Regions from separate parts of the Paenarthrobacter sp. 10L420 genome, predicted to be linked through region 3. Evidence: riboswitches for the same ligand, from Rfam matches in the RefSeq annotation. Region 3 holds a riboswitch; each other region holds the start of a gene.
What was found. A riboswitch is a leader RNA that binds a small molecule or an ion and turns the genes downstream of it on or off. The one in region 3 is predicted to bind S-adenosylmethionine.

Region 1 (7,390 bases), on a different contig from region 3:
TCCGTGACATTCGTGGAAGACCCGGACAACCTGGACCAGTGGCGCGACGCCGTGCAGCCCAACACCAAGCTGTTCTTTGGTGAGGTGGTCTCAAATCCGCGCCAGGACGTGCTGGACATCGAGGGTATTTCACGCGCCGCGCATGAAGCTGGCGTGCCGCTGATCGTGGATAACACGCTCTCCACCCCGTACCTCATTCGACCCATCGAATGGGGTGCGGACATTGTGGTGCACTCGGCTACCAAGTATCTGGGCGGCCACGGTGCGGCGATCGCCGGCGTGATCGTGGACTCCGGAAACTTTGATTTCGGCAAGGACCCGGAACGCTTCCCTGGATTCAATACTCCGGACCCCAGCTACAACGGACTCGTTTACGCCCGGGACCTTGGCAAGGACGGCGCGCTCGGAGCCAACCTCTCCTACATTCTCAAGGCACGCGTGCAGTTGCTGCGCGATCTGGGTTCGGCCGTTTCCCCGTTCAACGCATTCCTCATCGCCCAAGGGCTGGAAACCCTGAGCCTCCGCGTAGAGCGTCACGTCTCGAACGCCACCAAAGTGGCGGAATGGCTGGAAGCCCACGACGACGTCGAATCGGTTGCCTTCGCGGGTCTGCCGTCCAGCCCTTGGTATGACCGCGGCCGGAAGTACGGGCCGAGGGGTACCGGCGCGGTGGTGGCATTCAACATCAAGGGTGGCGTCGAGGCCGGCAAGCGATTCGTCGATGGCCTGGAGCTGCACTCCCATGTTGCCAACATCGGTGACGTCCGCTCGCTGGTTATCCACCCGGCGTCGACTACCCACAGCCAGCTCACGGTCGAACAGCAACTGGTTGCGGGCGTGTATCCCGGCCTTGTCCGCCTGTCGGTGGGAATCGAGCACGTGGACGACATCATTGCTGACTTGGAGGCTGGTTTCCGGGCTGCCAAGGGCGCTTAGCGGAGCGGCTGCCCGCCGACGAAAATTCGCCGGGCGGCCCTTCTCGCTGCGTGTTCCTGAACGAAGGGACCCCAAACCGTCACACAGCTGTCACATTCTTCGCCAAAACAGCGGTATTTTTCCTAGACTCTACGTATTAGGTCATGAGTGCCAGTGACAGCCCCGGCTTGCTGGCCGGCAACCCTCCTCCGCGGTGGGGTGCCCCGGGTGAAGACCTGGCCTGTCGCACGCAAGGCGGCAGGCAAGCGCGAGGTTAGGTGTCAAAGGAATGACCATTACTGCTACAGCACCCCCAAAACCGGGCAAAGAAGACGGGACGGTCAAGTACGCCGGCGTAGGTTCGCTGGAACTTGAAGCCGGCGGTTTTCTCCCGGATGTTGTGCTGGCCTACGAAACCTGGGGGCAGCTGAACGAAGATGCGTCCAACGCCGTTCTCGTTCAGCACGCACTGACGGGCAGCACGCACGTGGCCCGCGGTGCCACCGACGAGGAAGGCTGGTGGGAGCAACTCGTTGGTCCCGGCGCGACGATCGACACCAACCGGTTCTTCGTTATCTCCATCAACATTGTGGGCGGCTGTTACGGCAGCACGGGACCATCGTCCCAGGCTCCGGACGGGCGGCCTTGGGGATCCCGCTTTCCTCTCATCACGTTGCGCGACAGCACCGTGGCTGAAGCCCGTCTCGCGGATGCATTGGGCATCAAGGCATGGCACGCAGTCCTCGGCGGTTCCATGGGCGGGGCGCGGGCACTTGAATGGGCGGTGACCTTCCCCGAGCGTGTTCAGAGGTGCGCAGTCATTTCTGTCGGCGCCTACAGCACAGCCGAGCAAATCGCTTTCGCCCAGTCGCAGACGCTCGCCATCCGCCAGGACCCGAACTTCAACAACGGCGATTACTACGGTGGACCAACTCCCGAGGCGGGCCTTGCCCTGGCCCGACGGATAGCGCATATCACGTACCGATCAGCCCTGGAGCTTGATTTCCGCTTCGGCCGCGAAGCCCAGCACCAAGAGACGCCCCTGGCTGCTCCGGTCCTGGGGGAGCGTGGCCGCTACCAGGTGGAAAGCTACCTCGACCACCAAGGCACCAAGCTGGTGCGCCGGTTCGATGCGAACAGTTACATCGCCATCACCGAGGCCCTCATGTCCCACGACATCAGCCGGGGCCGGGGCACCTTGCAGGAAGCCTTGGCCAGCGCCACTGCTGAATTCTTTGTGGCAGCCGTCGACTCGGACCGCCTCTACTTCCCGGCCCAGTCATTGGAACTGGCACAAAACCTGCCCGGCAATGTGCCCGTCCACGTGATCGAGGCTCCCATCGGACACGACGGCTTCCTCACCGAAATCGGGCAACTGTCAGCCCAACTGCATCAGGCCTTCTTCGCGTAAGCCGGCTCAGCCGTTCATGATCTCGCCGCGCTGCTTCATGTAGTCCTCCATGGCGATCTCGCCGTTGCTGAACTTGAGGTCCAGCTCGGCCAGCTTGCGCGCGCGGAAGCCTTGGTGCTCAGAGCCGCTGTTGCTGGGAAACGTAGGTGAAGAAGCGTTCGACGGCGGTCCTGCCGGCGGTTGCGCATCGGCAGGGCGGACGTGGATTGGCTCGCCCGGATAGCCCGGGTAGTTCTGGGCAGGGTAGTTCTGCTGCGGGTAACCCGGTCCCGGAAGATTCTGCGGGGGATAGCCGGGGCCAGGGTAGTTCTGGGGCGGGTAGTTCTGGGCAGGGTAGTTCTGGCCCGGGAAGTTGCGGTCCTGGAAATTACGGTCCTGAAGCCGCCGCGCCCGGGACCTGTTATAAAGGCGGATCCCCATGGGAATCAGCCACGAGCAGACGATGATCCAGAAGATCAGATTGTTCACGGTGCAGGCCTCCTAGGTCTTAACCCAGCTTAGTCCCGCACTTTCACACCAGCTTTGCCTTCATGCCCAGGAACCTTCCGTAGCGTTCCGCCTCGGCCTCCAACGCTTGTTGTTCCGCTGTTGTGAAGGGTCGGTTTACTCTGACGTCGAGTTCGCAGATCCCACCGGAGAAGCCGTGGCGCCACCATCCGGACAGCCTGCCCTCCAGCAACACGACGTGAATGGGAGCATCGCCCTCCGGGAAATAGGGCGCCCTTCCGCCGAGGTAGTGCCTCGATTGGGAATAGCCCATCACGTACTCGTCGTAGCACTGGATGAGATCGACCCGGGGGAGCGGCGGCCCAGCGGCAGCTGGAGGAGTCGCTGAAATGGGTTCGACGTCTTCTGCTGGCAAGCAGAAGTCCAGGCCGTCAATCGCCACAGTTGCCAAGGCGCCCGGAAGGGACTCTTCAGCTACCTGCAAGCCAAGCCGCACATCCTTCATGGTCAGTCCGGACCAGGCGGCACAGTCCTTGATGGTGGCAGGCCCCCGGCTGGTGAAGTATCGCAGCGCCAGCTGACCCAAAGCCCATTCGCGGTCGTCCCCAATCAAGGGCACGTTGCCCGTGGCGGACACACGTTCCTGGAACAAGGCGTATGTCTGTTTGAGCGCACCCCCTGCAGAACGGACCGGCGCACCGCTCACCAAGATTTTGCTGATCTCTGCGTGCATGAGGTGGTAAACGAGGCCAAGTCCTTTCCCGGGGAAACCCGCCTGTTCCAGTACCGCGGCTAATTCTTCGCGGGTTTTGTGGGCTCCACCGGCCACGGCTTCGGCAAGGATGTCTCCGCTCCTGGCAGCGGCGTGCTCATCAAGTCCGGTCTGCCTGTACATGCCTTTGTTGCCTTGATGAAGGCGATCCGCAGATAACCCCATCAACCAGCCGAGGTCCTCACGATGCACAAAATGCCACGTTGGCCGCAGGATATGTGTCCGGAGGATCCTGCCGTCAGCCACCGCCTGCTCCACCTCATCGGCAGTGGTACCCGGCGTTCGCTGGGCAACGGTCCACCTCGCGTACGGAAATTCCTGCGACTGGACCGCGAGGAGGTTGCGCAGCACCTCATCAACGCTTTCACCGTAAGGAGCCCGCAACTGCTGACGCCGAAGCCTGAAGTGCACAACATCAGCCGGCGCCAGTGAAATGTCAGCGTGCATAGCGGAGCTCTTTCCGGGCGTTAGTCCTGCAAGCGATCCGCACGTTAGCCGCGCGGCAGCATGGTGCCGTTGGGACCGAAGACCGGTCCCGCCGTCGGGCGTTTGGGAGTAATGCCGTCGCCGGAGGATCGATGCCGCAACCTGCGGATAACCCAGGGAACAAAGTATTCACGCGCCCACACCAGATCCGAGGAACGGGCCTCACGCCAGGTGCGGACCGGCAGGGGTTTCGGCACCAGGGGTTCGAGGGTGTGCTGGACGTTCAGCGCTTCCAGGACCATCATCGCGATCGTGTGGTGTCCCAGCGGTGAGAAGTGCAGGCGGTCTTCGTCCCACATCCGGGGATCGGCCAACTGCCTTAGGGACCACATATCGGCGATGATGGCGTCGTGCCGTGCAGCCACCGTCCTGAGGTTTTCGTTGTAGATGGCCACCTTGCCTCGGATGCGGCCCAAGACGGAGGATGCGGTGTCCGGTCCGTTGAACAACACCACGGTGGCACCACTGGAGGCCAGTTCCTGAACGGCAGCATCCAGCTTCTCCGCCAAAAGGTCCGGGTCGCCGCCGGGCCGGATGAGGTCATTGCCGCCGGCCGAAATAGAGACGAGGTCCGGCTGGAGTTCCAAGCAAGGACCAACTTGTTCATCCACGATCTGCTGCAGTAACCGCCCACGGATGGCAAGGTTGGCGTAGGCAAAATCTTCGTGGCCGCGGCCCAGTTCTTCCGCTACACGGTCAGCCCACCCGCGGAAGCCGCCGGGATTCTGCGGCTCGGGATCGCCGATGCCTTCCGTGAACGAATCCCCCAGTGCCACGTAACGGCTCCAAGGGTGAGTTTGGACCGGGTCGCCCGGCTTCACCAATGAATTGACGTCACTCACGCTTTCCATCCTGCCTTGAACCTGCAAACCTACGCCACCGTAGGTTGTTACCCATCGGTAACTGCAAGAATAGATCCATGACTGAAGCCGTTGCATTCCCCGCGCCCGTTGTCCTGTGGTCCCATGACGAAGCCGAGCGGGAGGGCAAACCGCTTCTGCTGCTGTTGCACGGCTACGGCTCCAATGAGGACGATCTCTTCAGCCTCGCCGGCCTGCTTCCCGAGGGATTTGCGGTGGCTTCCTTGCGGGCGCCAATGCCCATGGGCCCCGGCTTCACGTGGTTCCCGCTCACCGCATCAATTGAGTACTCCCTGGAAGCAGTAAAGCTTGCCGCTGAGTATGCCCTTGAATGGTTGGACACGGTCAAAGCGAACCATTCTTCAGTGACACTGCTTGGCTTCTCCATGGGCATGGCCATGGCGACCACCATGCTCCGCTACCGTCCCGCGGACTTCGCTGCCGTCGTCGGGCTTTCAGGTTTTGTGGTGGACGCCGGCGAAGACGCCGCTTTCCGCGATGCTGAACTGGACGGCACCTTGCCGATGTTCTGGGGCCGCGACCAGCAGGACCCCGTTATTACTCCGGACAAGATCGAATACACCATGGGATGGGTGCGCAATCATGTGGACCTCACCAAGGTGCTCTACACAGGCATGTGGCATGGCATCAACCAGCAGGAGATCGGCCACGTGGGCGAATTCCTGACCCACAAAGTGCTCTCCACCGACTAGAAAAGCAACGCGGGGTCACATATGGCCCCTTGGAAGCCTCACAATGGGCCATAAGTGACCCCGCGTTGCTTCAGGCGGTGGTGATCCGGACGGTCTGGCCGTTGACGGTAACGGTATCTCCGGCGTGGAGTTGGCGGCCGCGGCGGTCGTCGATTTCGTCGTTGACCTTGACCAAGCCGTTCTTGATGAGCTCCGTAGCTTCAACGCCGTCCTCCACGAGGTTGGCGAGCTTCAGCAGCTGGCCGAGGCGGATCATGTCGTCGCGGATGGGGATCTCTTCGATTTCCGGGTTGCTCATAGAGCAATGATGCCTGAAGTAGTGTGGGGTCAGTGCCGCAGCCTTCTCTCCGTTCAACCCTTCCGCTCGCCGTTGGCCTCCCTGTTGCAGTAGCAACCGGCCTGGTCATTCCGCTTCAAGGAAGGATCAACGGGGCGCTCGGGGCCCGGTTGAACGATGGCATCGCCGCTGCTGTGGTGAGCTTCACCACAGGCCTGGTGCTCATTGCGGCCATTTCCCTTGCCACACCGAAAGGCAGGGCGGGTCTTCGGCGCATCGTCCCGGCAGTCCGCAACCGGAGCTTTCCCCGCTTCTACATCATGGCCGGCGGGATCGGCGCTCTCTTCGTCTTTGCCCAGTCCTTCACCATTGGCCTGTTGGGTGTGGCCCTGTTCACGGTTGCTGCGGTCACGGGGCAGACCCTGAGCGGCCTCCTCGTGGACCGCATGGGCATCGGTCCCGGCGGTAAAAGGTCCATTACTGGAGTGCGGATCCTGGGCAGCGTGCTGACGGTTGCCGCAGTTGCCTGGGCTGTTTCCCCTCGGTTCGGGGGCAATACCGATATCGCCTCCCTGGTGCTGCCCGTCCTGCTGCCTCTGGCGGCGGGCTTCCTCATGAGTTTCCAGCAGGCCATGAACGGAACCGCCACTGTTCACTACGGGACGCCTGTGGCCGCCACGCTGGTCAACTTCATCGCCGGTGCCGTCATCCTTTGGATCGCTTGGCTCATCAAACTTTCCGTGGCGGGCGCGGGCAACCCACTTCCGGGTGAATGGTGGTTCTACCTGGGCGGCCCCATGGGTTGCCTTTTCATTGGGCTTGCAGCACTGCTTGTCCGCAGCCTTGGCGTGCTGGTCACCGGTTTGGGCATGATCGCCGGCCAGTTGGTGGGTTCCTTAGTGCTCGACGTCGTGATCCCCAGTCCCGGTGCGGTGGTCGCCTTGCCCACGGTGTTGGGTACGGTGCTGACGCTCGCGGCGATCATCGTGGCCACGTTGCCTTGGCCCCGGGGAGCATTCGTACGAAAGGTCCCGGGCAAAGGCCGGTAGGCTAGGACACGCAGCTTTCTGCACAGTTATTATCCGCACCAATTCCCCAGCCCACCCCGCCGGACAACCTCGTCCGGATTCCGGGGCAACCACCGCGGACCGCACCCAGCGGCCCTGTAGAACAAATGGAGTACCCATGGCAGCAAAATCCGTCCTTGACCAGGTCATTTCCCTCTCCAAGCGGAGGGGCTTTGTCTTCCAGGCCGGTGAAATCTATGGTGGCTCGCGTTCGGCGTGGGATTACGGACCCCTTGGTGCGGAACTGAAGGAAAACATCAAGCGCCAGTGGTGGCAGAGCATGGTCCGCGGCCGCGAAGACGTCGTTGGCCTGGACTCCTCAGTCATCCTTCCCCGTCAGGTTTGGGAAGCCTCCGGCCACGTAGAGGTCTTCTCAGACCCTCTGGTGGAATGCCTGTCCTGCCATAAGCGCTACCGTGCTGACCACCTCGAGGAAGAGTAC
Region 2 (7,390 bases), on a different contig from region 3:
TTGACCCTTGGTGCCCTCATCCTGGTAGCTGGTTCATTGTCGGACCACTTTGGCCGGGCGCGGATTCTCGAGTGGGGATTGGCAGGTTTCGCGCTGACATCGGTGATGTGCGGTCTGGCTTGGAACGGGGAAGTCCTGGTGGTGTCCCGCGCACTTCAAGGTATTGCAGGCGCCCTCCTGGTGCCCAGTTCGTTGGCCATGATCATTACCTCGTTCTCCGGGCCTTCCCAGTCCAAAGCGATTGGCCAATGGTCGGGCTGGACGAGTGCCGCCGCCATCGTAGGGCCACTTATTGGTGGCGTCTCCGTGGACATGCTGTCGTGGCGGGTGATTTTCTTCATCAACGTTATTCCCGCGGTTGCGATTTGGCCTTTGCTTGCAGGCCTTCGGGCATCGGATGCGGCCCGGGACAAGAGCAAGGGAATCGACTACCTCGGCGCTGTTCTGGCAATGATCGGACTAGGTGGTCCCGTCTATGCCTTCATTGAACAGGGCCGGATGGGTTGGGCGAGCGCCCAGGTGTGGGTGCCGCTCCTAGCCGGTGTAGTGGCGATGGTGCTGTTCCTGGTCCACGAGGCAAGGACCACGGAGCCGATGTTGCCCTTGAGGCTGTTTGCCATAAGGAACTTTGGCTGGGGCAACCTTGCCACGCTCGCAATTTACGGTGGAATATCCCTCGGATTCTTCGTCCTGGGCATCTATCTTCAGCAGGTGGGAGGCATGGGGGCTACCATCGCGGGAATTGCCTTGCTTCCAGCGACTGTCATCCTGATGCTGACTGCGTCCTACTTCGGTGGGCTGGCTGGAAAATATGGTCCGCGGTGGTTTATGACCGTGGGGCCGCTGTTATGCGGTGTGGGCTTTCTGATGTCCCTCTCCATCCAGGAGCCCCTGAACTATTGGACCCAGGTGCTGCCGGGGCAGATCGTCTTTGGCGTGGGACTCACCACCCTCGTCGCGCCACTCACCGCAGCGATTCTAGGCGCGGTACCGCAGGAAGAGGCCGGAATTGGTTCGGCGGTCAACAATGCCGTGGCCCGTATTGCCGGCCTCATCTGCATTGCCTTTGCCGGCCTGATCGTTGGTCCGGTGTTTACACGGCAGGGCTTGTACAACGCCTTGGTTGTCACGGCGGCACTGTTCGTTGTCGGGGCGGTGGCGTCCGCCGTCGGGATCCGCAACCCCGTGCTCGAAGCGGCAGTTGCCGCTGAAAGCGATCCTGATACAGCGTCCGACGACGGCGGGCCGGCCGGCCAGCGCAGCTAGCCTGTGCCACGTGCCTCTGCAGCGCACAAGTCAGCGCGCGGGAAGCACGCAGCCTTCATGGACTTCGGCGCTTTGGACCCAAAGTGCCGCTGTAACCTCGTCCGCGAGATCGAATTCGCGGCGTTGGGGTCCGCTGCCAATCCGAACAACCAGGGCTCCGCCGAATGGTTTGCGCCCCACCACTTCCACGGGCGCGTCCAAGGTGATCTTTTCCGAGGCGAGATAGCGAAGAAGGTCAGGATTTTCATCGCTGATCCGGGTGATGCGGCCTGAGTGGCCTTCGTCCAACTCGATCATGCGGTAGGCGTGGGGAAGTTCCACCGATCCGTCAGCCGAGGGAATCGGGTCGCCGTGAGGATCCCGGAGGGGATGGCCAAGCTTGGCGGCCATGCGCTCAATGAAGGTATCGGACACCGCGTGTTCCAACATCTCAGCTTCATCATGGACTTCGTCCCAACTATAGCCGAGTTCGTCAACGAGGTATGTCTCAATGAGGCGGTGACGCCGAACCATTGACAGTGCCAGGCGCATGCCTTCCGGAGTCAGCCGGATGGCACTGTACGGTTGGTGGTCCACCAAGCCCTGGTCCTTGAGTTTACGGACCATTTCAGACACCGAGGAATTGGCAACGCCAAGCCGCAGGGCAAGCTGCGAGGACGTAATTGGTTTGTCCTGCCACTCCGTATAGGAGTAGATGACCTTGACGTAGTCCTCGATCGAGGAGGAGGGCGTACTGGTCTTCACACACCAAGCCTACCGTGGCGGGGCGCCGTCGATCTTGCGGGCCCGCCAGGTAGTGGTCAGATATGGCAATCCCAGGAGCTGGCCGGGGACATGGCCCAGATGATCGAAGAGGTACCACTCCAGGTTGCCCATGACCTTTAAGCGGGTGGCTTCATTTGCGCGGAGGTAGTAGCTGCGCGATTTCGTGAGCTCCAGGATGTCCTCCGGTGACACGGCGTCCTCCCAGCTGGTGAGATGGCTCGTCAAGTCCATAAACTCCGGTCCGATAACTGGCCGGAAGCCGGGCTTGTGCACATCCCCGGCGTGCATGATGCGTGACAACCGGTGAACCCAGGGCACGGAGGTGTCCAGTTGGTTCCATATCAGGCCGAGTACTCCGTGGGGCCGCAGGATCCGGTCGATTTCCGTGCTGGCTTTCAGCGGGTCACACCAATGCCATGCCTGGGCAACGCTGACGACGTCGAATGCTGAGTCCGCCAGCCCTGTTGCCTCGGCCGTTCCCTCCAACGCCTCAACGCCGGGACAGGACTTTCGAAGTTGCTCCAGCATGTCTGTGGAAGGATCGACGGCGGCCACCTGCAGGCCGCGGTCCACGAGCAGTGCCGTAAATTTTCCCGTGCCTGCACCAATATCCGCGGCGGACTTCGCTCCAGGAGGGAGAAGCCAATCCATTGAGTCTGTGGGATAGCCGGGCCGAACGCGATCGTAGTGTTCGCCGCCGTCCTGGAAGCTCTGGCCCAGCTCGCGGCGGCGCGTGGCATGCAGCTTGGGACCACCCGGCCTGCCAACGCGGCCGGAAACACTTCCGCCGGAAACAACGCCGGAAACACTGCCGGAAGGCACGGCCACGCACAGACTCCTTTACCGCGAACGCCAGTTACCCTACGAATTTACCGCACAGTACGTGCGTTTTAGTCAATCGTGCAGGGCGCAGCCCCTGCGGTGCCCGGGGTGTTTGGTGCCCATTCCGGGTAGCTGCGGTGGTCGTTGGCCGGTACCCAGCGGCCTTCGTCTACTACATAGTCCCAGCCGAGCCCGGTGCGCTTGAGTTCTTCGATACCAGCCAGGAGTCGTGTGGCATCCTCCAATCGGGAACCCACTCCGAAACTGGCTCGGAGCGAGCCCGAAGGGAGTCCGAGCCGCTTGAGCAGGGGATGGGCGCAGAAGCGGCCGTCACGAAGTCCTACACCATGTTCGGCGGCGAGGTAGGCGGCCACCAGTCCGGCGTCGAATCCTTCCACGGAGAAATTGACCACGCCGATAGTGTCTTCGGAGTCGCTGAAGATCCGGTGGACGGTCACGCCTTCGATTGCTTCAAGTCCCTGTACGAGGTAGGAGCGGATGGCAGCTTCATGGGCATGCCATGCCTCTTGGTCCAGCCCGGCCAGCACCTGCGTCGCGCGGGCCAATGTTGCCGCGCCGAGGACGTTGGGGGAGCCGCCCTCGTGGCGGGCGGGACCTGAAGCCCAGCTGACCGAGTCCAGGCGGGCTTCGCGAACGGCGCCACCACCGGCAAGGTGCGGAGTACCGGCGTCGAGCCAGTCAGGACGGCCCACAACAACACCGGCGCCGAACGGAGCGTAGAGCTTATGCCCGGAGAACACGATGTAGTCCACGTCTGCTGCGGTGATGTTGATGCGGCGGTGGGGGGCAAGCTGCGCGGCGTCCACCACAATCCGGGCGCCGTATTCGTGGGCAAGTGCTGCGAGTTCGGCGATCGGCAGGATTTCACCGGTCACATTCGAGGCCCCGGTGACCGCCAGCAACGACACGCCGCCCTGGCTGAGTTCCTCGCGAAGCTTGGCGAGGGTAGCTGTCAGTGTCGAAGCAGCTACGACACTGCGGTGAGGGACGCCCTGCCAGGGAAGGAGATTGGCATGGTGCTCGATGTCCAGGTAAAGGACCTCGCCCGTTGGCTTTCCGTCCAGTTGCGGGAGGCAGCCTGCCAACAGGTTCAGCGAGTCCGTGGTGTTCCGGGTGAAAATGACGGAATCGTCGGGACGACCGCCGACGAATTCGCGGACGATGTCGCGGGAGTTCTCGTAGACCGAGGTGCTGATCTGGGAAGCGTAGCCCGCGCCGCGGTGGACACTGGCGTAGTAGGGGAGGATCTCATTGAGATACGCAGAAACAATTGTCAGCGCTGGAGCGGATGCTCCGTAGTCGAGGTTGGCGTAGCGGACGTGGCCACCCTGGATCAGGGGAGCTTGCAGCTCTGCGCCTGTGACGGCGGCCAGGGGCCTGCCTGCAGCGGCTTCGTGCGCTGCTTCTTCGACCACAAGGGACGGCAGAACGGTGGAGTTGAACGTAGCAGTGCTCATGGGACCTCACTCAAGAGGGACCCCCTATGGGGATCCGCGCTTGCCGTATCCGTTCCGGACCGGCCAGGTCGTCACCCGGGGCACCCCACCGCGAATGGAGGGTTGCCGGCCAGCAAACCGGGGTTTAGCGCTGGCACTCGTGACCTGTAAAGAGGTTAGGGCACTCCTCTGGCCTGCTCCAAAGTCGCTTCGCTTTGTTAAGCACATTGTTACGAAGGGTCCGGAAATCGGGCTTTGGGCGAAGAAAAAACGGCGGACGCCCCGAAAAGGAGGCATCCGCCGTCGAAAATTCTATGCAAAGCCGGTTGGCTAGTTGGTGCCGCTGGGTCAGAGGAGGTCATCCAGAGCAGGGTTCAGCCGCTTGAGGACCTCTGAGTGCAGGATGGAGTTGGTGGCCAGGGCGTTGCCGCCAAAGGGGCCATCCTCGCCTTCCAACGAGGTGAAGCGGCCGCCGGCTTCCGTCACGATCGGAACCAGTGCTGCCATGTCGTAAAGGTTCAACTCTGGCTCGCAGGCGATATCCACGGCTCCCTCGGCAACCAGGCAATAGGACCAGAAATCGCCGTAGGCGCGTGTGCGCCAGATGTCTTCCGTCAACCCCAGGAACTCGTCCAGATTTCCGCGTTCCTTCCAACCGGAAAGGCTGGAATATGACATTGAAGCATCTGCCAACCGCGAAACGTTTGACACTTTGAGCCGGGTCGCTGACGCGAGGGAGCGACCCATATAGGCGCCCATGTCCTTTGCTGCCCACCAACGCTTGCCCAACGCGGGAGCACTGACAAGTCCGACCACCGGCTCACCCTCGTCCACGAGTGCGATCAGGGTAGCCCATACAGGAACTCCCCGAACGAAGTTCTTGGTGCCGTCGATGGGGTCGATGATCCAACGCCGGGAGCCGTGGCCGCTGCTGCCGAACTCCTCGCCGAGGACGGCGTCACGGGGGCGCGAGCGCGACAATTGGCCACGAATGGCTTCTTCCGCAGCTTTGTCGGCATCCGTCACTGGCGTGAGGTCAGGCTTGGTCTCGACCTGCAGATCCAAGGCCTTGAAGCGGTCCATGGTTTGGGCATCCACGGAATCCGCCAGCACGTGGGCCAGTCGGAGGTCATCGTTGTAGCTGGAAACGGGTTGGGTCATGCCACCAAACTATCGTGAAACGTTCCCTGCAGTTGGGATCGCCTTGCACCAATGCTTAGTTGACGGTACCCAGTTCTTTGGTCTCTTTCGCTTCCAAACGCGGGTCCGCGCCCAGCAGCCGCCGGAGCGAAGACAAGCGGGCCACCCCGGAAGGACCGGCGTGTCCCTCGTTCACCCACGCGTCAAGTCCGCAATTGATGGCACTGGCATCGTGCTTGCAACCGCGGTCGCAAGCTTCGGTGCCCGGTTCCAAATCGGGGAAGGAATGCAGGATGCGGTCGGGGTCCACATGCGCGAGTCCGAAGGAGCGGATACCGGGGGTATCGATGATCCAGCTACCTGGCGGTGCGTCCGCCAGCTTCAAGGCCAGCGCCGACGACGACGTATGCCGGCCCCGCCCTGTGACGGCGTTGACACCACCCGTAGCACGCTCGGCTCCGGTCAGGGCATTAACCATGGTGGACTTGCCGACGCCCGAATGGCCCAGCATGACAGTCACTTTTCCATCAAGGTGGGCCCGCAATTCGGCAACGGCGCGGCTGTCCAGCCGCGCGGACAGTCCGTCGTCCGAGCGGGCATCGATACCGGACGCTTCATCGTCTGCGGTACGGCTGATGATGATGGGAAAGTCGAGGCTGAGATAGTTCGACAACAGTTCCGCAGGATCCTTGACATCTGCTTTGGTGACGAGCAGCAGCGGCTCGATCCCGGCGTCGTAGGCTGCAACCAGGGCGCGGTCAATAAAGCCGGTTCGGGGCTCCGGATTGGCCGCCGCGACCACCACCACAAGTTGGTCTGCGTTGGCTACCACCACTCTTTCGATGGGGTCGGTATCATCAGCGCTGCGCCGCAGGAGCGTCTTCCGCTCCTCTATTCGGACGAGCCGCGCAAGGGTATCCGGTTCTCCGGATACGTCGCCCACCAAGGCGACGAAATCGCCGGGGACAACGGGGTTTCGTCGCAGTTCACGCGCGCGTGCAGCGATGATGATGCGTTCATCCGCCGAGTCTTCACCGACGATGGCGGTGTAGCGCCCGCGGTCTACCGTGATAATCCGGCCAATGACCGCGTCATCATGACTGGGACGGTCCTTGGTGCGGGGCCTTGATCCTTTTTTATTCGGACGGATCCGGACATCGGATTCGTCCCAGGAGCTTGCGTCGCGACCCATGCTCAGTTGCTGGCCTCACTGGTGACGGTCAAGTCATCGCCTGTGCCGTGCTGCAGCATGGCCTCCCACATCTGCGGAAATTCGGGCATCGTCTTGGACGTGGTAGCGATATCCTCCACCTGAACGCCCTCAACGGCGAGCCCCAAAATAGCGCCCGCCGTAGCCATGCGGTGATCAGCGTAGCTGTGGACGACGCCTGCGTGCAGAGTGGCCGGACGGATAATGAGGCCGTCGGCTGTTTCTTCTGCGTCGCCGCCAAGCCGATTGATTTCAGCGGCCAGCGCGGCGAGCCTATCCGTTTCATGGCCACGAAGGTGCGCGATCCCGGTTAGACGTGAAGGACCTGTAGCCAAGGCGCACAGCGCAGCGACGGTGGGCGCGAGTTCACTGGTCTCGTCGAAGTCGGCGCCCTTTATTTCAGGCCCGCCCTTCACGGTGAGCGTGCCGTTTTCGAGTGTCACGGTGGCTCCCATTTCAACCAGGATGCTACGCCAGAGGTCACCCACCTGGGTTGTTTGGGTGGGCCAGTTGGGGATCCTGACGGTGCCATGGGTCGCGAGGGCTGCGGCAAGGAACGGGCCGGCGTTGGAAAGGTCCTGTTCGATCCGCTGGTCGAAGGCGTGAATGGGGCCGGGCGCGACTCGCCAGTGGTTGGGGACTGAATCGTCCACCTTGACGCCGACTCCACGAAGGACGGCAACGGTCATATTGATGTGGTCCAGGCTGGGGACCGGCTTGCCTACGTGTT
Region 3 (7,390 bases):
CAACGTGCCTTGGTTGCTGTTGGTGCTCAATTCGGGCAACGGCGCATCGAGGTCGAACTGCTTAAAGTCGATAACGGACAGATAGGAGATCGAGTTGAGCTGGCTGTCGATATCACGCTGGGTGAGCTCCCGGCGCTGCGCCCGCAACTCCTCGGCCTCGGCTGATGAGCCAACCACGGTGGGCTTGAGCACGAAAAGGACCTTGACGTCGTCGGGGTTCCTGCCAGCCTTGGCAGCCTCGGCACGGATGGAATCCCGGTAGGCCTTCATGCCGTCAGCGCCACGCGCCAACGCGATCGCGACGTCGGCGTGCCCACCTGCGAACGCTTTGCCCCGAGGAGAAGCACCCGCCTGCACCAGTACGGGCTCCTCCGGCAGAGGTGCGGTGTTAAGGGGACCGCGGACCTTGAAGAAGTCGCCCTGGTGGTTAATAGGGTGCACTTTGGTGTGGTCGGCGAATCTGCCGGCCTCAACGTCCTCGAGCACCGCGTCAGGTTCCCAGCTCCGCCAAAGCCTCCGTACGACGTCGACGAATTCCTCCGCCTTCTCATACCGAAGGTCGTGTTCAATCTGCTGGTCCAAACCGTAATTCTGTGCTGCCAGGTCACTGCCGGAAGTGACAACGTTCCAGCCCAGCTGCCCCTCGGAGAAGTGCTGCAGCGTGGCCAGCAGCCGGGCGGCTGTGAAGGGCGGATAGAAGGATGCGCTGACGGTCGGCACAATCCCAAGGTGCTTGGTGGCGGACAGAAGGTACGGGACCAGCGCCAAAGGATCATGCTTAGGCGCAAAGGAGGCGTGTGCCAGCGAGACCTCGGCAGTGCCGCCATAAGTATCAGGAACAGTAAGGGAATCCTCGATGATGAAAAGGTCAAGGCCGGATTGCTCGAACGCGCGCACGGCGTCTTGATACAGGGCAGGTTTCTTCCAGTCGTAGCCCAGGCTGTAGGCGGGAGTTCCCCAGCCCTGGACACCGAAACCGTGCCCCACGAACCATCCAAAATGCAGCATGGGCTTGAGTGTAGGGCTGCCTTGTCCGTTCACCGCTACCTGATTTCTTGCGAAGTTACAGGGGGTCGTACTGCGTCAATTATGCTCCCGGGACGTCACATTTAGGCTGCTACTCCAGCATGGGCCGGTTACGCAACATGACGACCGCGTAACCGCTTGCAAGTGCGGGCCGCCGCCGCGGGATGTTACGTTTTTCTTGAGTAATGAGCACCAGCGCCAAGCCCTGACTTGCTGGTCGGCAACCCTCTCTCCGGCGGGGTGCCTCAGGTGACTACTCGGCGTATCGACACTTCGAACTGCAAGCGTGACTGAGGAGCACCAGCCAATGCCTGAACCCACTGAAGAAAAACTCTCCTACCGCCTGATTACAGGTCCGGATACCCGTGAATTCTGTGAGCGGATCACCACGGCCCTCGCCGACGGCTACGTGCTCCACGGCAGCCCGGCAGCCACGTTCAATGGCACGGATGTCATCGTGGCGCAGGCCGTCGTACTGCCCGTGGCCATCGCCAACGCAGACGCCGCCGTCGCGAATGCAGTTGACCAGTTGGAGAACGACGACGACGAAGAAGCATTCGAGGGACACGCATGAGTTACGCAGGTGACCTGACCCCGCAGGACGCGTGGGCCAAGCTTGAAGATGGCGCCATCCTGGTAGACGTCCGCACCGAGGCCGAGTGGGCACACATCGGCATTCCGGACACCAAAGCCACAGAGAACGATCCCCTGTTCATTCAGTGGAACCTCGCCGGCGGCATTCCCAACTCCCGCTTCCTCGAGGACCTGCAGCAGCAGGCACCTGAGGGCGAGGGCGTGGAACTCGTTTTCATCTGCCGCTCAGGCCAGCGCTCCATCTCTGCTGCCATCGCCGCGACGCAGGCCGGATTCACCGCCTACAACGTCCTCGAGGGCTTCGAAGGTGACCCGGACCGGTATGGCGAACGCACCATCAACGGCTGGAAGAACCGTGGCCTGCCGACCAACCTGGGGAACGACTAAGTGACTTTCAATCCCGATGCCGCCAGCTGGAGCCCTGACACCCAGGCAGTACGCGGTGGCCTTGACCGTACCAACTTCCAGGAGACGTCCGAACCCGTTTTCCTGAACTCCGGCTTCGTCTACGAATCCGCTGCCGCCGCCGAACGCGCCTTCACTGGCGAGGACGAACGCTTCGTTTACTCCCGCTACGGCAACCCGTCCGTGGCCACGTTCCAGGAGCGGTTGCGGTTGCTCGAAGGAACCGAGGCTTGCTTTGCGACGGCGTCCGGCATGTCCGCGGTGTTCACCGCCTTGGGTGCCCTGTTGGCTGCCGGTGATCGCGTGGTTGCCGCCCGCTCCCTGTTCGGCTCGTGCTTCGTGATCCTCAATGAGATCCTGCCGCGCTGGGGCGTAGAGACCGTGTTTGTCGATGGTCCCGACCTCGATCAGTGGCGTGCTGCCCTCTCCGAACCCACCACCGCTGTGTTCTTCGAGTCGCCGTCCAACCCGATGCAGGAAATCGTGGACATCGCCGCCGTCAGCGAGCTCGCGCATGCAGCGGGAGCGACCGTCGTCGTCGACAACGTCTTTGCCACTCCCCTGCTGCAGCGTTGCGGCGACTTGGGCGCAGACGTCATTGTTTACTCCGGCACCAAGCACATCGATGGCCAGGGGCGCGTCCTCGGCGGCGCGATCATGGGCACCAAGGAATTCATCGATGGCCCGGTCAAGCAGCTGATGCGGCACACCGGACCGTCGCTCTCCGCGTTCAACGCGTGGGTATTGACCAAGGGCCTGGAGACCATGGGGCTGCGCGTGAACCACAGTTCGGCCTCCGCTTTGAAAATCGCGGAATGGCTCGAGCAGCAACCTGCCATTAGCTGGGTCAAGTACCCCTTGTTGAAATCGCACCCGCAGTACGAACTGGCGGCGAAGCAGATGAAGGCCGGCGGTACTGTGCTGACGTTCGAGCTGCTGCCCTCTTCCGGGCGGTCCGCCAAAGACGCCGCGTTCGCGTTGCTGGACGGTCTGCGCGTCATCGACATCTCCAACAACCTGGGCGACTCCAAGTCCCTCATCACGCATCCGGCCACCACCACCCACCGGGCCATGGGGCCTGAAGGTCGCGGGGCCATTGGGTTGAGCGACGGCGTGGTCCGTTTGTCCGTGGGCCTGGAAGATGTAGACGATCTCATTCTGGATCTGGAGAAGGCCCTCAAACAGGTCTAACCTGTCTCGCATGAGCGGGAATCATCCCTATCGCCGTGCCGGAGCGGTCATCGTTGCCGGCACGGCGATCTGGTTTGCAGGTATTTCGCCGGTGTCGCGCGTTTACATCACCCCCGACGCCGCCGAACGTCTTCGTATGCTTGAGGCCGGCCAGCGTGGCTGGGTTATTGGGCAGCACCTCGCAGCGGCTGGAACCGTCGCGGTGCCGGTGGGATTCGCAGCCTTTGCCGGTCGTCTTCCGGGCGGACGGGCGAAGCGGTGGGCTGTTGCAGCCGCGGCCGCTTTGCTGGCAGGGGCCCCGCTCTTTGTGCCGAGTTTGTCCCGCCGGGCCTCGGACATGGAACGCTTTGCCTACGGCCGGGGATCCAATGCGCCATTCCTCGCTTACTCCGGGCTCCACGTTCTTGCCTTGGCTGCCCTGGGCGGAAGCCTCCTGGCGTCGCCCGCCAAACGATGGATCGGGGTCACGGCCGCAGCCAGCGCGCCCATCTACGGCGCCATCCTTGTGGCCAAGAAGGACATCCCGCCTTTCGTGTTCTACCTGGTCGAGGGCTTGACTGGGGCGTACCTGATGACATGGGAAGAGAGAGACCCCACTGAAGCCTAGGGCCGGCGGACCCTGGTCAGGATGGGCGCCGGATCCTTGTGCGAGTCTGCGGTAGCGCCACGAAGCGTCACCTTCACCGCATGTCCAACGACCGCCCCCAGCGCCTCATTGCTGGGCGGACTCCCCGGCGGATTCTGTGCCTCACGTTGCCGATTGTTGAAACGCTCTGCTGCATCGCGTTGCTCCCGGGCTCCGTTCCCGCGCTCAAGGATGTCCGAGATTCCAGCCTTCACCAGTCCCAGTTCACCTTGGTCGTCCAGGACGGGGCTCAGATAATCCACCAATGCCCAGACCACATCTGCTGCCGGTTGGGGACGGAAGTCGCCAAAGTCCAGGAGGTCTCCGCGAAGTCCCGAATTGCTCGCTTGCCAACTCGCCATCCGCAGCAGGGCCGTCGGCACCGAGGCGGGCTCAACGCCGTCGAGCATTTCCAGGGAAGCGGTCTCAACCAATGCCCTCACAAGCACTGCTATCAAAGCTGCGTCTTCCGAGCGGAGGCACACGTCAGCCACCCTGACTTCCACGGTGGGATGGTTGCGGGAGATGCGGGCGTCGAAATAGATCATGCCCTCGTCAAGGAGCACCCCTGTGTCCAGGAGTCGCTGGACCATGCGCCGGTAGGCAGTCAACGAGCCAAAAACGGCAGAAGGCCCAGACGTTGGCCAACGGTTCCAGGCCTGGATCCGGTAGCTCTCGAAACCCGTGGGCAGCCCACGCCAGTACGGTGAATTGGCGCTGATGGCCGTTAAAACAGCAAGTTTGTCGCGAATGTGATCGAGGACCACCACGCCCTCTTCAGGCGACTCCACGGCAGTGTGCACATGGAAGCCGCACGTCAGTTGCTCGTGGGCCGTCAACCCGAAGCGTTCAAGCATCACGGCAAAGCGCGGATCTGGAGTCGTGTGGGTGTTCTTAGCCAGGGGTGATGTGGCAAGCGCGGCCACCCGGGCGTTGTGTTTCCTGGCACCGTCATTGGCCATCGCACGTCCGCGCCGGATCTGCTGGAGGAGCTCACTGTAGCTATGGCACGGGCGGGTCTGGGTTTCGATTTGTTCCAGCTTCAGTTCGTGGCTCAGCCCCATCCCTGTTTCAGGCGCGGGTTCCGTGCCTGCCAGCAGCGCATCCGCGAGGGCCAAGGGCTCGCCCGTCACAGGATCGACGATGAGTAGCTCTTCCTCCACCCCGAAAGTCCGCATGGCACCATTCTGCTTCATGCGGCCCGGGAAATTCTGCTGGATCATCGCTCCATTGCCGACGTGGCGTCCAGGGAAATCCGGGCTCCACCCCACGTGGGGAGCAGGATGATCCAGCAGAAAAGCGTGTCTAGTCCTGGAAGTACTCCACTTTGGCGCCAATGGTGTTCAGGCGCTCGGCCAGGTCCTCGTAACCACGTTCGATCACGTAGATGTTGCGAAGCTCCGAGGTTCCACGGGCAGCCAACATCGCCAGGAGCAGGCAGGCTGCCGGACGCAGGGCTGGTGGGCAACCGATCTCCGCGGCCCGCCACTTGGTGGGACCGTTGACGTAGATCCGGTGCGGGTCCAGGAGTTGCACCTGGGCGCCCAGCTTGTTGAGCTCCGTCAGGTAGATGGCGCGGTTCTCGTAGACCCAGTCGTGGATCATGGTCTGGCCCTCGGCGTTGCCCGCAATCACGGCGAAGAAGGGCAGGTTGTCGATGTTGAGCCCAGGGAACGGCATGGGGTGGATCTTGTCCTGTGGCGCGTGGAGCTCGGAGGGCTTGGTGGTGACATCCACCAACCGCGTCCTGCCGTTGCGGGCCATGTATTCACCCGAGATTTCCAGCTTCTGGCCCATCTGTTCCAGGGTCGCGAGCTCGATTTCCATGAATTCGATGGGCACGCGGCGTATGGTGACCTCGGAGTTCGTCACGATGCCGGCGGTGATCAGGCTCATGGCCTCGATGGGATCCTCGGACGGGAAATACTCGATCTCCACGTCGATGGCTGACCGGCCCGTGATCTTCAATGTAGTGGTCCCGACGCCCTCGATGGTGACGCCCAAGCCCTGCAGGTAGAAGCAAAGATCCTGGACCATGTAGTTGGGGCTCGCGTTGCGGATCACAGTGGTGCCCTCGCGGTGCGCGGCAGCCATGATCGCGTTCTCAGTGACGGTGTCGCCACGTTCGGAGAGGACGAAGGAACGGTCGTGCCCATCGGCAGGGGGTGCCACCACGGAGTAGAAGCCCGACTTCGCGCCAACCGTGAGCCCGAACTGGCGCAATGCCTGCATGTGTGGTTCAACGGTTCGCGTTCCAAGGTCGCATCCACCGGCATAGGGAAGCAGGTACTCGGCGGTCTCGTCCAGAAGCGGGCCGAGCAGCATGATGACGCTGCGTGTGCGGCGCGCCGCCTCCACGTCCATCGATTCAAGGTCAAGGACCTCGGGCCTGCGGATGCGGAGATCACTGCCGTTGAGCCAGGTGCATTCGACGCCGATGGACGTCAGCACCTCAACGATCCTGTTGACCTCCTCAATGCGGGCCAAGCGACGCAGTGTGGTGGTTCCCCGGTTGATCAGGCTGGCACACAGCAGGGCAACGCCGGCATTCTTACTGCTGTTGACATCCACTTCGCCGGAGAGCGTATGACCACCCTCCACCCGGAGGTGCGTCATCTGCGGTTTGCCGACCTTGACGATGGAGCGGCCGAAGATGGCCTCCAACCGTTCGATCATTCGGAGGCTGAGATTCTGTTTGCCCTGCTCCATTCGGGCGATAGCGCTCTGGCTGGTTCCCAGCTCAGAAGCCAACTGCCCCTGCGTCCAGCCCTTTTCGCTTCGCGCGTTGCGGAGCAGGAGGCCTACATGTTCGGCGGTAGGTTGCGTCATACTCAAAAAAATATCACAAATGAGTTAGAAGCGGACAACAAATCGCTGATTCAGCGGCAAACATCACATGCTACCCGCATAGTGCGATATCTGTAGTTGGAAGCGCTAACGCCAGACGAAACTCCACGTTCCAGCGCCGACGGCCGTGAGTACCGCAGCTGCAGCGATGACGACGCCGCCCAGGAGCACCCAGGCGTCCAGAAGTGAGTAGGTGGATTCCCGGGCCCACGTTCTCTGCCCGCCGCCGAAACCACGTGCCTCCATGGTGATGGCCAGCCGGGACGCCCGCCGGACCGCCTGGACCAGCAGCCCGAAGCTCTGTCCAAGTGTTGCCTTCAGCCGTTGCAGCGGGCTGCCCTGCGAACCCACTCCGCGGGCGCGTCTGGCCATGCCGATGGTCTGCCATTCCTCAGCCATCAACCCCACCAGGCGCATCGCGGCCAGCGATCCAAGGACAAAGCGGTGTGGCAGCCTTGCCTTCTGCGCCAGAGCATCAGCCAGATCGGTAGGATCCGTGCAGGTCATCAGCAGGATCGCTGGCAGCGCTATCGCCAAACCGCGCAGCATGAATCCCAGTCCCAGCTGAAGGGAACCTTCACTGATGGACCAGAGTCCGACGTCGAGCAGTACAGCCCCGCTGTCGGCCGCCACGATTGCGGTGCTCCAGCCGCCAATCGCTGCAGCGATGATAAGCGGCCAGGCGCGCTGCCATAGAAGCCG

Region 1: linked by a shared signal. The riboswitch ahead of metX (homoserine O-acetyltransferase MetX) and the one ahead of AC1DD5_RS14815 (DUF1737 domain-containing protein) in region 3 are both predicted to bind S-adenosylmethionine.
Region 2: linked by a shared signal. The riboswitch ahead of AC1DD5_RS04230 (aminotransferase class V-fold PLP-dependent enzyme) and the one ahead of AC1DD5_RS14815 (DUF1737 domain-containing protein) in region 3 are both predicted to bind S-adenosylmethionine.

Annotation. Positions count from the first base shown of each region.
Region 1 is NZ_JBFTJK010000023.1:3,060-10,449, forward strand. Features, by position in the region: gene AC1DD5_RS22340 (bifunctional o-acetylhomoserine/o-acetylserine sulfhydrylase) at 1-936, shown strand, start outside; SAM riboswitch class IV at 1,076-1,190, shown strand; gene metX (homoserine O-acetyltransferase MetX) at 1,205-2,326, shown strand; gene AC1DD5_RS22350 (hypothetical protein) at 2,333-2,794, opposite strand; gene AC1DD5_RS22355 (winged helix DNA-binding domain-containing protein) at 2,838-3,992, opposite strand; gene AC1DD5_RS22360 (SGNH/GDSL hydrolase family protein) at 4,037-4,882, opposite strand; gene AC1DD5_RS22365 (alpha/beta hydrolase) at 4,951-5,604, shown strand; gene AC1DD5_RS22370 (RNA-binding S4 domain-containing protein) at 5,675-5,902, opposite strand; gene AC1DD5_RS22375 (DMT family transporter) at 5,926-6,930, shown strand; gene AC1DD5_RS22380 (glycine--tRNA ligase) at 7,067-7,390, shown strand, end outside.
Region 2 is NZ_JBFTJK010000001.1:882,174-889,563, forward strand. Features, by position in the region: gene AC1DD5_RS04215 (MFS transporter) at 1-1,266, shown strand, start outside; gene AC1DD5_RS04220 (metal-dependent transcriptional regulator) at 1,297-2,010, opposite strand; gene AC1DD5_RS04225 (class I SAM-dependent methyltransferase) at 2,020-2,775, opposite strand; gene AC1DD5_RS04230 (aminotransferase class V-fold PLP-dependent enzyme) at 2,922-4,331, opposite strand; SAM riboswitch class IV at 4,363-4,476, opposite strand; gene hisN (histidinol-phosphatase) at 4,659-5,471, opposite strand; gene rsgA (ribosome small subunit-dependent GTPase A) at 5,527-6,642, opposite strand; gene aroA (3-phosphoshikimate 1-carboxyvinyltransferase) at 6,645-7,390, opposite strand, start outside.
Region 3 is NZ_JBFTJK010000009.1:101,680-109,069, forward strand. Features, by position in the region: gene AC1DD5_RS14810 (NtaA/DmoA family FMN-dependent monooxygenase) at 1-1,041, opposite strand, end outside; SAM riboswitch class IV at 1,208-1,319, shown strand; gene AC1DD5_RS14815 (DUF1737 domain-containing protein) at 1,334-1,600, shown strand; gene AC1DD5_RS14820 (rhodanese-like domain-containing protein) at 1,597-2,007, shown strand; gene AC1DD5_RS14825 (O-succinylhomoserine sulfhydrylase) at 2,008-3,216, shown strand; gene AC1DD5_RS14830 (hypothetical protein) at 3,227-3,823, shown strand; gene AC1DD5_RS14835 (glutamate--cysteine ligase 2) at 3,820-5,019, opposite strand; gene AC1DD5_RS14840 (UDP-N-acetylglucosamine 1-carboxyvinyltransferase) at 5,147-6,670, opposite strand; gene AC1DD5_RS14845 (energy-coupling factor transporter transmembrane component T family protein) at 6,776-7,390, opposite strand, start outside.